DNA from 3 places in the Sphingomonas sp. SP4 genome. Region 2 is predicted to be linked to each of the others. Evidence: predicted binding sites of a transcription regulator. Region 2 holds the regulator's gene; each other region holds the start of a gene.
What was found. Region 2 encodes LexA, which represses DNA repair genes until DNA is damaged. Its sites were predicted from a motif close to GTTCCNCNCTTGTTCT; they were not measured.

Region 1 (4,930 bases), 170 kb from region 2:
CGCTCTTGAGTTCGAGCTTTGAATAGTCGCGGAACTTGTCGGGATAGCCGACCATCACGTCCATCTTGGCAAGCTTGATGAGCGCCGCCTTTTTGGTGGCTTGCGACATCCAGCTGTTTTCCTGGATACGCTGCGCGGCCGCCTTCTTCAGGTTGGCGACCAATTCTTCCATCATGGTCTTGGACTGGGCTGGAAAGTAGCGGTCGACGTAAGTCTTGCCGAGCAGCTCACCCAGGCGCCCGTCGACTTCGGCGATGCCGCGGCGCCAGCGCGGACGCAGTTCCTTCTGGCCGGTCAGCGTCTTCGCATATTCGAATTTGCTGTCGACGAAGCGCTTCGAAAGATAGTTCGACGCATCGTTCGTCACCTTGAACTTCTGCCAGGTCTTGAGCGTGTCCAGCGGCGTCTTGGCATAGAGCGCCGCCATCTTCTGGATGGCCGTATTGTCGGCGACCAGCATGTGCGGCGAAATCACCTTGGTGTCGCCAAGATAGGCGGCCCAGTCGAATTGCGGCGCATATTTCTTGAGCTGCGCCAGCGACATTGGATTGTTGAGCTTGTCCAGATCGCGGAGGTCCGCCTGCGGCCACGACAGCTTCGCAATCTCCGTCTCGAACGCCATCACCTTCTCGGTCGCCGCCGTTGGGTGCGGCTCGCCGATCAGTTCGAACGTGCGCTGGATGTAGGCGCGATAAGCGTCCCTCTGCGGCTTGTACTTGGGCAGCAGGTAGTAATCGCGGTCCGGCATACCGAGCCCGGTTGTGCCGATATAAGCGATGTTGATCTTGGGGTTGGCCGGATCCGGGATCGTGCCGAGCCCGAAGATCGTCGAGCCATAGTCGCCGAAGGTCTGCGCCATGTAGTGCGTAAACTGCGCCTTGGTCTTGATTTCATCGACGCGCGCGAGGTCCGCCTTGAGCGGCGCGGCATCGAGCTGCTCCAGCCGCGCCTCATCCATGTAACTCGCGTAAAAGGCGCCGAGTTGGCTGTCCTTCGGCGAGCTCATTACGATCGCGCGCAGCTGCTCCTGATTGCGGTCGTTGAGCTCGGAGCCAACGCCATTCCCCGGCTTGTCGGCGGGGATCTCGTGCGTATCCATCCACTTGCCGCTGGCATAGCGCTGGAAGTCGTCTCCGGGTCGGACCGACAGGTCGCGCGTGGAGATGTCGACGCCCCAGGTGCCGAAGTGAACCACTGACGGCGCAGCGCCGGCCTCGGGAATGCTGCCCGACATGACCTGCTGCGCCGCAGAAGGCGCAACGTAGAGCGCGCTGCCTGCAAGAAAAGCGGCCGCCAGGCGAGCCGTGCCGCGATTGAAGAAATAAGCCATCATCTGCCCCCAAATGATTGATTGCGAACGCTACCTTGCCTCTGGCCCGCCGCACAACCACTGCGCATCGACCAAGCCACCTCGGCGGTCGATCAATTGCAGAGTTCGTCCACCACCCCCGCGGGTCATCGCATTTTTGGATTTCAGGGGATTTGTCCTGATGTCGTGCCGCCCGACCGAGGACTAGCGGAGGCCTTTCTGCGGAGGTCGACATGGCTAGCAAAACGCAACGGATCGCCAAATTCTTGCTCCTGGCGCTTCTCGCCGGTTCAGCGACTGACGCGCTCGCGCAGCGGGGCGGCCGCGCCGGTGGCGGCGGGGGAGCACATGCCAGCGGGCGCGCTCAGGCAGGTGGTCGCGCCCAAACAACTCACCGTCAGCACGCCAGTCATCAAACTGCCAACCGGTCCAGCGCCAACCGTAATCAGACGGCGCAGAGGAACCATAGCGGCAACTATAACCGGCAGGCGAATGCGAGCCGGAACACCAACCGGAACGTGCACAAGAACACCAATCGGAACGTAAACCGGAACGTCAATCGCAACACGAACGTGAACCGAAACGTGAACGTCAATCGCAACGTGCACTGGAACGGCAACACCTGGGGCGGGACGCGGGTCTACGCGGGACGTTATGCCTGGCCGCACGGCTATGCGTATGTGCGCCGGCCGGTGGGTTACATCATGCCACGCCCGTTCCTGACCTCGGCTTATTACTACTCGGGCTGGGGGGCGCTCGGCCTGGCGGCGCCGATGGCCGGCTACCAATGGGTCCGCTACGGTTCGGACCTGATGCTCGTGCAGATCGGCACCGGCCGCGTCGTGGACGTGAGGTACGGCGTCTTCGGCTAAGCCCGTCGCCTCGCAGGGCGGCCCATCAGACTCGCAATTCCAACGCGCGCACCCATATTGCTGATGCCCGCGTTGACCTCGCGTGCCCCCTCACGTAACAAGAACATAAACGGAACGAAGCCGATCCGATGATGACACATATTCGTCAGCTTAGGTGTACCGTATGCTGACCCACATAAGCGTCCGTGGTGCGCGCGAACACAATCTGAAGGCCGTCGACGTGGATATCCCGCGCGAGAGCCTGACCGTCATCACGGGCCTGTCCGGTTCGGGCAAGTCGTCGCTCGCCTTCGACACGATCTACGCCGAGGGCCAGCGCCGCTACGTCGAGAGCCTCAGCGCCTACGCGCGCCAGTTCCTCGAGATGATGCAGAAGCCGGACGTCGAGCATATCGACGGCCTCTCGCCGGCCATTTCGATCGAACAGAAGACCACGAGCCGGAACCCGCGCTCCACCGTCGCCACCGTTACCGAGATCTACGACTACATGCGTCTGCTCTGGGCGCGCGTCGGCATCCCCTATTCGCCCGCCACCGGCCTGCCGATCGAGGCGCAGCAGGTCAGCCAGATGGTCGACCGCGTGATGGCCCTCCCCGAAGGCAGCCGCCATTACCTGCTCGCGCCTGTCGTCCGCGGCCGCAAGGGCGAGTACCGCAAGGAGCTTGCCGAGTGGCAGAAGGCGGGCTTCACCCGCGTCCGCATCGACGGCCAGTTCTACGCCATCGAAGAGGCGCCGGCGCTCGACAAGAAGTACAAGCACGACATCGAGGTCGTCGTCGACCGCATCGTCGTGCGCGAAGGCATCGAGCCGCGCCTCGCCGACAGCTTCGAGACCGCGCTGAAGCTCGCCGAGGGCCTCGCCTACCTCGACCCCGCCGATCCGCCGCAGGATCCGCCCGGCGCCGAGAATGTCGGCGTCGCCAAGGTGCTCAAGAAGGCCGCCGACCGCGAGATCCTCGCCGACAACGCGCCTCCCGGCCGCATCATCTTCTCCGAGAAGTTCGCCTGCCCCGTTAGCGGCTTCACCATCGCCGAGATCGAGCCGCGCCTCTTCTCCTTCAACGCGCCGCAGGGCGCCTGCCCGGCCTGCGACGGCCTCGGCGAGAAGCTCGTGTTCGACGAGGACCTCGTCGTCCCCAACCACAACCTCAGCCTGAAGAAGGGCGCCGTCGTCCCCTGGGCCAAGTCGCAGCCGCCAAGCCCTTATTACATGCAGGTGCTGGCCAGCCTCGCCCGCGCCTACGGCTTCGACCTCGACACCGAATGGCGCAACCTGCCGGAGGAAGCACGCCGCGTCATCCTCCACGGCACCGGCGGCAAGCCCGTCACCCTCCGCTTCATCGACGGCAAGCGCAGCTATGAGGTGAAGAAGCCGTTCGAAGGCGTCATCGGCAACCTCAACCGCCGCATGCAGACCACCGAGTCCGCGTGGATGCGGGAGGAGCTCAGCCGCTACCAGGGCAGCCGCCCGTGCGAAGTCTGCCACGGCGCCCGCCTCCGCCCCGAAGCGCTGGCGGTGAAGATCGCCGGCGAAGACATCTCCATGTCCACCCGCCGCAGCGTCGCCGACGCCTTCGCCTGGTTCGGCAGCCTCGAAGCCAAGCTCACCGCCACGCAGCAGGCGATCGCGCACGTCATCCTCAAGGAGATCAACGAGCGCCTCGGCTTCCTCCACAATGTCGGCCTCGACTATCTCCACCTCGACCGCACCAGCGGCACGCTCTCCGGCGGCGAGAGCCAGCGCATCCGCCTCGCCTCGCAGATCGGCTCAGGCCTCTCCGGCGTCCTCTACGTCCTTGACGAGCCGTCCATCGGCCTTCACCAGAAGGACAACGACCGCCTCCTCGAAACCCTCAAGCGCCTGAAGTCGCTCGGCAACACCGTGCTCGTCGTCGAGCATGACGAGGACGCGATCCGCCACGCCGACCATGTCATCGACATGGGCCCGGGCGCCGGCGTCCACGGCGGCGAGGTCGTGTGCCAGGGCACGCTCGAAGAGCTGCTCGCCTGCACCGACAGCATCACTGCCGATTACCTCTCCGGCCGCCGCGAGATCCCGCTGCTCAAGACCCGCCGCAAGGGCTCGGGTAAGTTCATCACCGTGCAGGACGCCACCGCCAACAACCTCCAGAACGTCACCGTGAAGTTCCCGCTCGGCACCTTCACCTGCGTCACCGGGGTCAGCGGCAGCGGCAAGTCCTCGCTCACGATCGACACGCTCTACGCCGGCGCCGCTCGGCAGCTGAACGGCGCGCGCATTCCCTGCGGCCCCTGCGCGGGCATCAAGGGGCTGGAGCAGCTCGACAAGGTCATCGACATCGACCAGTCGCCGATCGGCCGCACCCCGCGTTCCAACCCCGCGACCTACACCGGCGCCTTCACCCAGATCCGCGACTGGTTCGCCGGCCTGCCGGAGGCGCAGGCGCGCGGCTACAAGCCCGGCCGCTTCTCCTTCAACGTCAAGGGCGGCCGATGCGAGGCGTGCCAGGGCGACGGCCTGCTGAAGATCGAGATGCACTTCCTGCCCGACGTCTACGTCACCTGCGACGTCTGCCACGGCGCCCGCTACAACCGCGAGACGCTGGAGGTGAAGTTCAAGGGCAAGTCGATCGCCGACGTGCTCGACATGACGGTCGAGGACGCGGCGGAATTCTTCAAGGCGGTCCCCGGCATCCGCGACAAGATGGAGATGCTGAAGGAAGTCGGCCTCGGCTACGTCAAGGTCGGCCAGCCCGCGACCACGCTCAGC
Region 2 (4,930 bases):
GGTTCACGATCGATGGCCAGAATGGCTGGCTCGCGTTTCTGTGCCTGGGCGCAGCGGTCTCGATCGCGGGATTTCTGTTCAAGGAAGGTCGAGCGGGCAGGGCGCTGGGCTGGTTCGCACTCGCGGCGACGATCGGATGCACGCTTGTTTGGGCGCGCGCCCTCTGGGTCGAGCAGCCGCGGCTCGGTAGGCCGGTCGTCGCGGAAGTAAGCGGAAAGGTGCAGTCCGTCGACCATCTGGCTGCGAAGCAAAGTACGCGCCTGCTGCTGAAGACGAACGATCCCGGGTTGCCGCCGCTGATTCGCGTCTCCGTTGACGATGACAAGCTGCCGCCGGGCGTTGCCCCCGGCGCTCAGATCCGAGCCCGAGCGCGGCTAGCGCCGCCGCCGCCCATGGCATTGCCCGGGACCTACGACTTCGCCCGCGACGCGTGGTTCAAGGGTATCGGAGCCGTCGGGAAAACACTCGGCGAGATCCAGGTAGATAGGCCGGCCGAGCCGCGAGGGCTCGACAAGGTCCGTACGAGCCTTCGAGAACATATCTTTGAACGGCTCCCGTCGAATGCGTCCGGGATCGCCATCGCGCTTGCTACGGGCGACCAGAATGCGGTGGACCAGGACGATGCCGAGGCAATGCGGCGGAGCGGCCTCACCCATCTTCTCTCCGTGAGCGGCCTCCACATCGCTGCCGCCGTCGCCTTTGCCATGTTCCTGAGTCTCAAGCTGCTTGCCTTGAGCGAGCGGTTGGCACTGCGGTTCAACCTCGTGCTGGTCTCCGCGGGCGTGGCCGCTGCGGCGGGCATCGGATACACGCTTCTCACCGGCGCGCAGGTGCCTACGGTACGAAGCTGCGTGGCGGCGCTGCTGATCCTCTTGGGCATCGCCCTCGGGCGGGAGGCGATCAGCATCAGGCTGATTGCCGCAGGTGCGTTGGTCGTCCTGACGTTCCGCCCCGAAGCACTTGCGGGTCCCAGCTTTCAGATGAGCTTCGCGGCCGTTACTGCAATCGTGGCGCTCCACTCCATCTCATGGTCTCGAAAATTGTTCGAGCGGCGGGAGGAGGGCATCCTTGCAGGCCTCACTCGCGCAACGCTTGCGACCGTCGCGACCGGCATAGCTGTCGAGCTGGCGCTGATCCCGATGGCCTTGTTCCATTTCCACCGCTCCGGCCTGTACGGCGTCGGGGCCAATATCGTCGCAATTCCGCTCACCACCTTCGTGATCATGCCGCTCGAAGCGGGAGCGCTGTTGCTCGATGTTGTGGGGTTGGGGAGGCCGCTCTGGTTCCTTACCGACATCGCGGTCGGTGCATTGCTTCGCCTCGCGCACATGGTGTCGTCCGCGAAGGGCGCCGTTGCCACGCTTCCATCCATGCCCGTCTGGGCATTCGGCCTGATGATCGCGGGCGGAATCTGGCTCTGTCTCTGGAATACGCGGCTGAGATTGTTCGGCATTGCGCCGTTTGTGATCGGGGCAATCGGCGCCGCGCTGGCCCCTGCGCCCGACATTCTGCTCACGGGTGACGGGCGGCATCTGGCGGTCGTCAGCGTGGACGGTACGCCGCTTATCCTGCGCGATCGAGCGGGCGATTACATCCGCGACCTGCTGGCCGAGGCATCAGGGTTCGACGGGGACGTCGATGACCTTGGTTCACGGTCCTTCAGCCATTGCTCGAAAGATGCCTGTGTCGCCTCGATCAGGAAGCCGCCCACCGAATGGCGCCTGCTTGCTACTCGCTCGGCCTATCAGATTGACTGGCAGGCGCTGACCACCGCCTGCTCAGCGGCAGACGTTGCCGTCTCTGATCGCCGCCTCCCGCGTGGGTGTACGCCAAGATGGCTCAAGCTGGACCGCGGAATGCTCTCGCGGACCGGGGGTCTAGCAGTCTACCTAGGCAAGGAGCCGCGCGTGGATAGCGTCGCCGAGCGCGTCGGCGCCCATCCGTGGGCTGAAAGCCGACGCTAGCGCTCGCTCCAGACCGCGAGTTCGCTTCCCGAGGGGTCGATGAAGTGGAAGCGGCGCCCACCAGGAAAGCTGAAAATCGGCTTTGCGATCACCCCGCCAGCCTTGCTGACGGCGTCGAACGCAGCGTCGAGGTCCTCGACCCGAATGACCGGTAGGAGTGATGATAACGCTTCCTCCGGATCGCCCTGCAAACCAACGTCCGTCGTCCCGTTGGTAGTCGCCGAGTAAGTCGGTCCGTAATCCGTAAACGTCCAGCCGAACGCCTTGGAGTAAAAAGCCCGCGTGAGTTCGTGCGCCGTCGCGCTGGGCAGCTCGACATAATCGATCCGAGCGTCAGCCATGTCAGTAACGCCGGATTAGGCCAGCCAGGCGGCCCTGGATCTGCACACGGCCTTCTTCATAGCGCTGCGGGTCGTAGCGGCTGTTGGCCGGGTCGAGCCGGATCATGCGACCTTCGCGGCGGTACGTCTTCAGGGTCGCTTCTTCATTGTCGATCAGCGCCACGACGATCTCGCCATCACGTGCCGTATCGACCTTCCGGATCAGGGCGAAATCACCGTCGAGAATGCCTTCCTCGACCATTGAATCTCCCGACACTTCGAGAGCGTAATGCTCGCCGGGACCGAGAAGCGCTGCTGGGACCGCAAAGCTCTCCGTGCCCTGCAAAGCCTCGATCGGCGTGCCGGCTGCAATCCGGCCATGCAGCGGGATCTCCATGGTGTCGTTTGCGGGCGCCGCGGTGACGGGCCGGATCGGCGTGACTGTAGCGCTTGGCGTGGTCTCCGGCAGCTTCACCACCTCCAGCGCCCGAGCGCGGTTGGGCAGGCGGCGAATGAACCCGCGCTCTTCCAGTGCGGAGATCAGGCGGTGCACGCCGGATTTAGACTTGAGGTCCAATGCTTCGCGCATCTCGTCGAAGCTGGGCGAAATTCCGCTCTCCTTCAGACGACTGTCGATGAAGAGCAGCAATTCACGCTGCTTGGCGGTGAGCATCGGCGGTCACTCCCCCGTAAGAACGAACGGAGAACGTGTAGGCAACAAACGAATCGCCGTCAAGCAGCGAACGATTAGTTGCTGCCGGTCACCAGCCGCGTCTTCAAAGCGTTAATCGCGCTGTCGTTGCGCTTCACCTTCACGTCGGCGCGGATCGCCGCCAGGAACTGGCGCGCATAATCTTCCGACGTTGCCTGCTGAAGCTCGGTCTGCATGCGCGCGATCAGCGCGGGCTGAAGCATCGCATTGCCTGGCGTGATCTTATTCACCTTCACGACGAAGAACCCGCGGGCCTGAGGATCGCCACCGACACGGCTCTTGCCCTGAGCGAGCGAGAAGAGAACCCGGAGTGGCGCCGGCACTTGGCCGCCCGCCTGCACGATCTGGATGCGCCGCGCCGCGACCGGCATCACTGGTGGCAGGGAAACGCCCGCCTGCTTTGCCGCATCCGCGAGCGACATTCCTTGAGATGCCTTCGCCGAGATGGCGTCAGCGGTCTTGCGAGCGCGCTCGAGTGCCTGGTCGTTGATCCAGTCCGTCGTCACCTGCTCGCGAATGCTCGCAAGCGGCGCGGGGGCCGCGGCGACGACCTGGGCCGGCGACACGAAGATGTAGCCGGCATTGTCAGGCATCGCGACGAGCTCGGGCGGATCGTTCGGTGCAATCTCGAAGCCGGTCTTCACGGCCGGAGCAAGATTGGCCGGAAGCTTGAAATTGGCGTCAGTCCGCGAGGTGCCATCGGCCTTGATCAGCGGCGTTGTCGTGACGGGCAGGTTCGAGCCTGCTGCCGCTTCGGCGAAATTGTGACCGTCGTCGACCGCATTCTGAAGCTTGTCGACAATGTCCTCGATCGCTGCCTTGTGCTTGTCTGCGTTGAGCTTGGTCGCGATTTCCGGGGTGGCCTGGGCGAGAGTCTTGCCGCCTTCGGCCTTTACCGACTCCACCTTCACCACGACCCAGCCGAAATCCGATTGGATGGGACCGACGACTGCTCCTGAAGCGGCGCCGAACACTGCCGCGGCAGTCTTGTCACCGGCAACCGAGGCATAGGCCTGCTTGGTCTGCGCATTGAGCGTAGTAACCGCAGCATTGCTGCCGGCAGGAGCCGCGGCTGCAGCCAGCGACTGTCCGCTCTTTGTGCGGCCCGCGATGGCGTTCGCAGTCGCCTGGTCCGGAACGGTGACCTGGCTCAGGTTCCGTGTCTCCTTGGCGCCATAGGTCGCTTGGTTCTTGTTGTAATAGGCTTCGATCTCCTGCGGAGTCGCGTCGGCACCAGCGACCTGCTCGGGGCCAATTGTCGCCATGCGGAGAACGCGCTGCTCCGGGATCATGTAGCGGTTGCGGTTCTGTGTGTAGAATTGCTGGAGCTGGGCATCCGTCGGTTTGAGGCCGACCTTGAACGGGTCGACGGGCACGGCGATGGCTTCACCCTCGCGGGCCTCCAGCATCATATTGGCGTAAGGCGTCGCCATTCCCACAGGTACACGGCCCTCTGCCGCCACGGGCGTTATCAGCAGACGCTGAAGCATGCCCGCGGAGATGATCTCGCGGACTTGCGCATCGGTCAGCCGCTGTCGGGCGAGGAACTGCTGATAGCTCTCTGTCGTAACCTGGCCATTAAGGCCCTTCGCCTGCGGAAGCTGAGCGATCTCAGCATCGATCATCGCCTTCGAAAAACGGAAACCCACCTTGTCAGCAAAGGCGATCAATGCACGCTCATCGATCAAGGAGTTCAGTAGCGCTTCGAAGTCGCCCGCGATGCTCGAATAATCCGCGTTGGGATTTTGAGCCCGAGCGTCCTGCAGCCGGCGCTGCATCTGCTCGCTCATTTCACGCTCGCCGATCGTCTGGTTCCCGGCCTTCGCGAGAGTCGTGCTGCCCATCCCGCCGAAGCCGATGTTTCCGGAGCCGAAATTCGAAATGTCCGCAATCGCGAAACCGGCGAGGATGGCGATGAGGACCGCCGCCATGAT
Region 3 (4,930 bases), on a different contig from region 2:
GCTGATGACTCCTGAAGCTCACGCGCTGCACCACGCCACGCTACGCCAGGACTTCGCGACCAACACGGGCTGGTCGAACCCTCTGGTAAACACCGTTTTCCGCCTGGCGACCAATCGCGGCTGGCTCGACGAAGCCGGGCTGGAGCCGCGCTGAACCAGCGCCGAAGCGTCACGTAGCGAACAGCTCCAATTGCTTCTCCTTCGGGGCGACCAAAGTTCTCAAATCTTCTCGATCGGTCAGCACGGTGGGCTGCCAATCAGCGGTCGAGATGAACGGACGCACCTTCGTGATGGACAGCGTAAGCCGAGCGACATCGTCCAACCGCAATCGCCGCCATCGTCGAGACGACAAAATTCGGTCGACCGCTTTCGTGCCGAGCCCGGGCACGCGAAGCAGCGCCTCCTTCGGCGCCCGGTTCACATCGACAGGGAACCGATCTCGAAACTTCAGTGCCCACGCGAGCTTGGGGTCAATGTCCAGCGGCAACATGCCTTGCTCGTCCGTCGCGCTCTGCACTTCCTTGGGCGCGAAGCCGTAAAAGCGCATCAGCCAGTCCGACTGATAAAGCCGATGCTCGCGCATCAGTGGCGGCCGCTGCAGCGGAAGCACCGCGCTCGCATCCGGGATCGGGCTGAACGCGGAATAATAAACACGCCGAAGATCGAAGCGATCGTAGAGCGCACTCGCCTTGCCGACGATGTCCACATCGCTCGCGGCATCAGCGCCAACGATCATTTGCGTTGACTGACCGGCAGGCGCGAATTTGGGTGCTGACTTGAAGCGCTTCGCGGCATCGCCTGCGTCGACGATCGCGCTCTTCATGCCGCGCATGGCGCCTTCAATCTGGCGGACATCCTTTTCAGGCGCGAGCCGCGTCAGCCCTGTTTCGGTCGGAAGCTCGACGTTGATCGATACGCGATCGGCGTAGAGCCCGGCCTTTTGCACCAGCTCCGGGTCGGCATCAGGGATCGTCTTCAAGTGGATGTAGCCGCGGAAATCATGATCTTCGCGCAAACTGCGCGCGACCTCGACGATCTGCTCCATTGTGTAGTTCGACGAGCGGATGATTCCCGAAGAGAGAAACAGCCCCTCGATGTAATTGCGCTTGTAGAAAGCCAGCGTCAGCCGAACGACCTCCTCCGCAGTAAACCGCGCGCGTCGCACGTTCGAGCTCTTGCGGTTGATGCAATAAGCGCAGTCGAAGATGCAGCTGTTAGTCAGCAGGATCTTCAGGAGGGAGATGCACCGGCCATCAGGGGCGTATGCGTGGCAGATGCCCATGCCCTCGCTCGACCCCACGCCCTTGCCGCCCCGGCTGTCGCGTTTCGACGTTCCTGACGACGCGCAAGACGCGTCATATTTCGCCGCGTCGGCGAGAATTGCGAGCTTTGCCTGAAGGTCTAGCTGAGCCACTTGTTCTATTTATGTTCTTAATAATCTCGTGTCGAGTCAACAATTTGGCCTTTTCGGAACGTGCGACTGGCCACAGCCGTTTTCCTCCAAACAGATGGAGATCGACATGCCTGACGACCGCGAGATCGAAGAACAATTCTGGGGAGCGCTCGAGGACAGCCCGTTCGTCATGCTCGGACTGGACCAGGCTCGCGGCAGCGCGATGCAGCCGATGACCGCGCGCTTCGAAGATGCCGACCGGGGCTCGGGCTACGTATGGTTCTTCACCGCGAAGGATCATGACCTGACCAAGGCATTGGGTCAGGACAATCGAGCGATCGCGAGCTTCGCCAGCAAGGGCCACGACGTGTTCGCGAGCCTGCGCGGGCGCCTCGTGCTCGACAACGATCCGGTCACCATCGATCGCCTTTGGAATGCGATCGTCGCTGAATGGTATGAAGGCAAGGACGACCCGAAAATGGCGCTGCTTCGTTTCGAGATCGATGATGCCAAGATCTGGCTGAGCGACATCGGCGGCTTCCTGAAACCAGCCGTCAACAAGCTCTTCGGACGCAAGCCCGAAGCCGGTATGAAGGACAAGGTCGCGGAGGTCAGTTACTGACCTACATTACCGTGCTTGCGAGCTAGCGCGGCGCTGCTATCGCCGGGCGCATGAAAAACGCGCTCCTTCGCACCGCCGCCTCGCTCCTTCCGCTGATCGCCGTCGCCGCTGCGCAGCCCAACGCTGCGCCGGTGACGCCGATGACTCCGGACGTCGTCGCCAAGTACGACCCGATCCTTCCGGAGGCCGATTACATCAAGCGCACGGCGATGGTGCCGATGCGCGACGGCACGAAGCTGTACACCGTGATCGTGATGAAGAAGGGCACAACGAACGGTCCGATCCTTCTGTCGCGCACGCCGTACGACGCGAAGAGCAGCATGAACCGGGAGACGAGCCAATCCGTCGTCGACATGCTCCCGATCATGTACAAGGAGTTCGTCAACGACGGCTACATCATCGTCCAGCAGGACATCCGCGGAATGCACAATTCCGAGGGCCAGTTCGTCATGAACCGGCCGATCGTGGGACCGCTCAACAATACCGGCATCGACGAGAGCACCGACGCCTACGACGCGATCGATTGGCTGGTGAAGAACGTGCCGGAGTCTAACGGCAAGGTAGGTACGATTGGCTCGTCCTATCTCGGCTTCCTGACGCTGACCTCCGAGATCAATCCCCATCCGGCGCTTAAGGCCGCGGTTCCGCAGAGCCCGATGGTCGACGGCTGGATGGGCGACGACTGGTTCCACAACGGCGCATTCCGCACCGGCAGCCTGGACTTCGCGGTGTCGCAGAGCACCGCGAAGGCAGAAGGCGCCAGCATCGCGACCCCGCCCGGCGATGATTATACACGGTACCTCGAAGCCGGATCGATGGCTGACTTGGCTCGCCACCTCCGCATCGAGAACTATCCGTTCGTGCAGAAGCTGTTTCAGAACCCCGCCTACACCGAATTCTGGTCGGGTCAGGCCGTGGACAAGTGGCTCGCCGCTCGTCCGCTGACGGTGCCGACATTGATCGAGGTGGGCCAGTGGGACCAGGAGGACAGCTACGGCGGGCCCGCAGTCTACAAGGCGCTGAAGGCAAAGTACGAAGGCACCGGCCTGTTGCACCTCGCCATCGGACCATGGCGACACTCCGGCGCCAACCACTACGGCTACGATCTCGGCGACATCATCTTCACCGGCGACACGGCGCAGGAATGGCGCGCGAAATATGTGAAGCCCTTCTTTGATCACTATTTGAAGGGCGCGCCTGACCCGCACACGCCGAATGCGCTGACCTACGCGACCGGCATCAACGAGTGGCAGGCGAGTCCGGCGTGGCCGATGGGCACGCCGACGCCACTCTACATCAGCGCCAACGGCACGGCCGGCTTCGAGCGCCCTGCATCCGCGGGCTACGACCAGTACGTCTCAGATCCGTCCAAGCCTGTGCCCTATCTCCCGCGTCCGATCACCGGCGCGAACTGGAAGACCTGGCTCGTTACCGACCAGCGCTTCGTCAGCGATCGACCGGACGTCATCAGCTACACGACCGCTCCGCTGACCAAAGCCGTGCACATCATGGGCGCGCCGCAGGTCGACCTGTTCGCCGCGACGAGCGGCACCGACAGCGACTGGGTTGTGAAGCTCATCGACGTCTATCCGAACGAAACGCCGGAGGGTCCGGGCCAAGGCTCGAAGAAGGACATGTCGGGCTTCGAGCTGCCGATCGGCATCGAGATCTTCCGTGGACGCTACGTCGACAGCTTCGCCAAGCCGCGCGCGCTCCGCGCTGGCAAGGTCGAGCATTACCGCTGGGGACTGCCGAACGTGAACCACGTGTTCCTGCCCGGCCACAAGATCATGGTGCAGGTGCAGTCGAGCTTGTTCCCGGTCTACGATCGCAATCCGCAGACGTTCGTTCCGAACATCTTCTATGCGCGCCCGGGCGACTATCGGAAGGCGACGCAGAGCGTCTATCACGGCGGCTCAACGGCGACCGCGGTCTACCTTCCCATCGTGTCTAACTAGGGACTGCTTCCCCGATCTTGCGCTTGATGTGCTCGGTCGGGGGACGATGGATCGAACGGTAGCGCGCCTCGGTGATCGAATAGAGGCCGAACACCGCGAGGCCTAAGGCGACCGGAACCTGCAGTGGTCCGCGCAGCGCATCCAGTGCTTGCTCAAGGCCGCCTGCGGCAGCTGCGCTATGATGCAGCGCGGCGCGTGCAAGCAGCCATCCGACGGTCAGGAAGATAATCCCGCGCGCCGCGAAGCCGATGCGTCCAAACCATTTGGCGAAGGGCTGCCGTCCGCGATCGTTGAGATGCCTCAGGAAGGAACAGCTGCCCGCCTTGTAGAGCTGTACCAGCCCCGCACCCGCCAGCACGGCAGCAGCGATTCCAAGCACCAACGCGCCCGCCGGCAAGTGCAAAGCCTGGGCCGCATGCTCGTGGGCATCGCCGGCATCGTCGCGTCCGCCGAGCATGACTCGCACAGCCTTGTAGGCGAGGAACGAATAGATGATCCCGCTACCCGCGGCGACCGCCCGCCTCCGCCATGCCTTCGGGTGATGACGCCCGCTCTCCATGCCGAAGACCGCGTCAGTGAGACGCCACAGTCCGTACCCGGCCATGCCGGCCACGACGAAAATCATCAGCCCACGCCCGAAGCCGTGCCCGACATATTCCATCGCGCCGCTGAGATCCTCGGTACGGCCCGTCGCGATCACCAGCCAGGCGATGACGATGTAAAGCAGCCCGCGCGTGACGAAGCCGAACCGCGCCCACCACTGAAACTTGCTCTGACCCGCCAGATCGTCTGTCACGCTCAGGACAACGCGGCGGCTTGCTCCTTGGGTCCAGTCGTCATTCGCTTGCCGACGACGACCTTGAATGCGGAGAATGCGACGAAACCGACCGCCGCGCTTCCAGCGTGAATTAGCCAGAAGGTCGTTGTCGGCAAGCTCGAGTAAAGGCCTCCGACCCA

Region 1: uvrA (excinuclease ABC subunit UvrA) is a predicted target of LexA. The motif match lies at 2,282-2,297, and genes of this name have one in related genera.
Region 3: AC4GYV_RS15245 (putative DNA modification/repair radical SAM protein) is a predicted target of LexA. The motif match lies at 1,417-1,432, and genes of this name have one in related genera.

The regions. Positions count from the first base shown of each region.
Region 1 covers NZ_JBZFLE010000001.1:572,345-577,274, reverse strand. Annotated here, with positions in the region: gene AC4GYV_RS02915 (M13 family metallopeptidase) at 1-1,330, opposite strand, end outside; gene AC4GYV_RS02910 (RcnB family protein) at 1,543-2,181, shown strand; gene uvrA (excinuclease ABC subunit UvrA) at 2,345-4,930, shown strand, end outside.
Region 2 covers NZ_JBZFLE010000001.1:745,930-750,859, forward strand. Annotated here, with positions in the region: gene AC4GYV_RS03815 (ComEC/Rec2 family competence protein) at 1-1,964, shown strand, start outside; gene AC4GYV_RS03820 (VOC family protein) at 1,961-2,305, opposite strand; gene lexA (transcriptional repressor LexA) at 2,307-2,957, opposite strand; gene AC4GYV_RS03830 (peptidylprolyl isomerase) at 3,032-4,930, opposite strand, start outside.
Region 3 covers NZ_JBZFLE010000002.1:1,154,137-1,159,066, reverse strand. Annotated here, with positions in the region: gene AC4GYV_RS15250 (fatty acid desaturase CarF family protein) at 1-154, shown strand, start outside; gene AC4GYV_RS15245 (putative DNA modification/repair radical SAM protein) at 170-1,414, opposite strand; gene AC4GYV_RS15240 (pyridoxamine 5'-phosphate oxidase family protein) at 1,521-2,015, shown strand; gene AC4GYV_RS15235 (CocE/NonD family hydrolase) at 2,066-3,973, shown strand; gene AC4GYV_RS15230 (DUF1206 domain-containing protein) at 3,966-4,769, opposite strand; gene AC4GYV_RS15225 (peptide MFS transporter) at 4,772-4,930, opposite strand, start outside.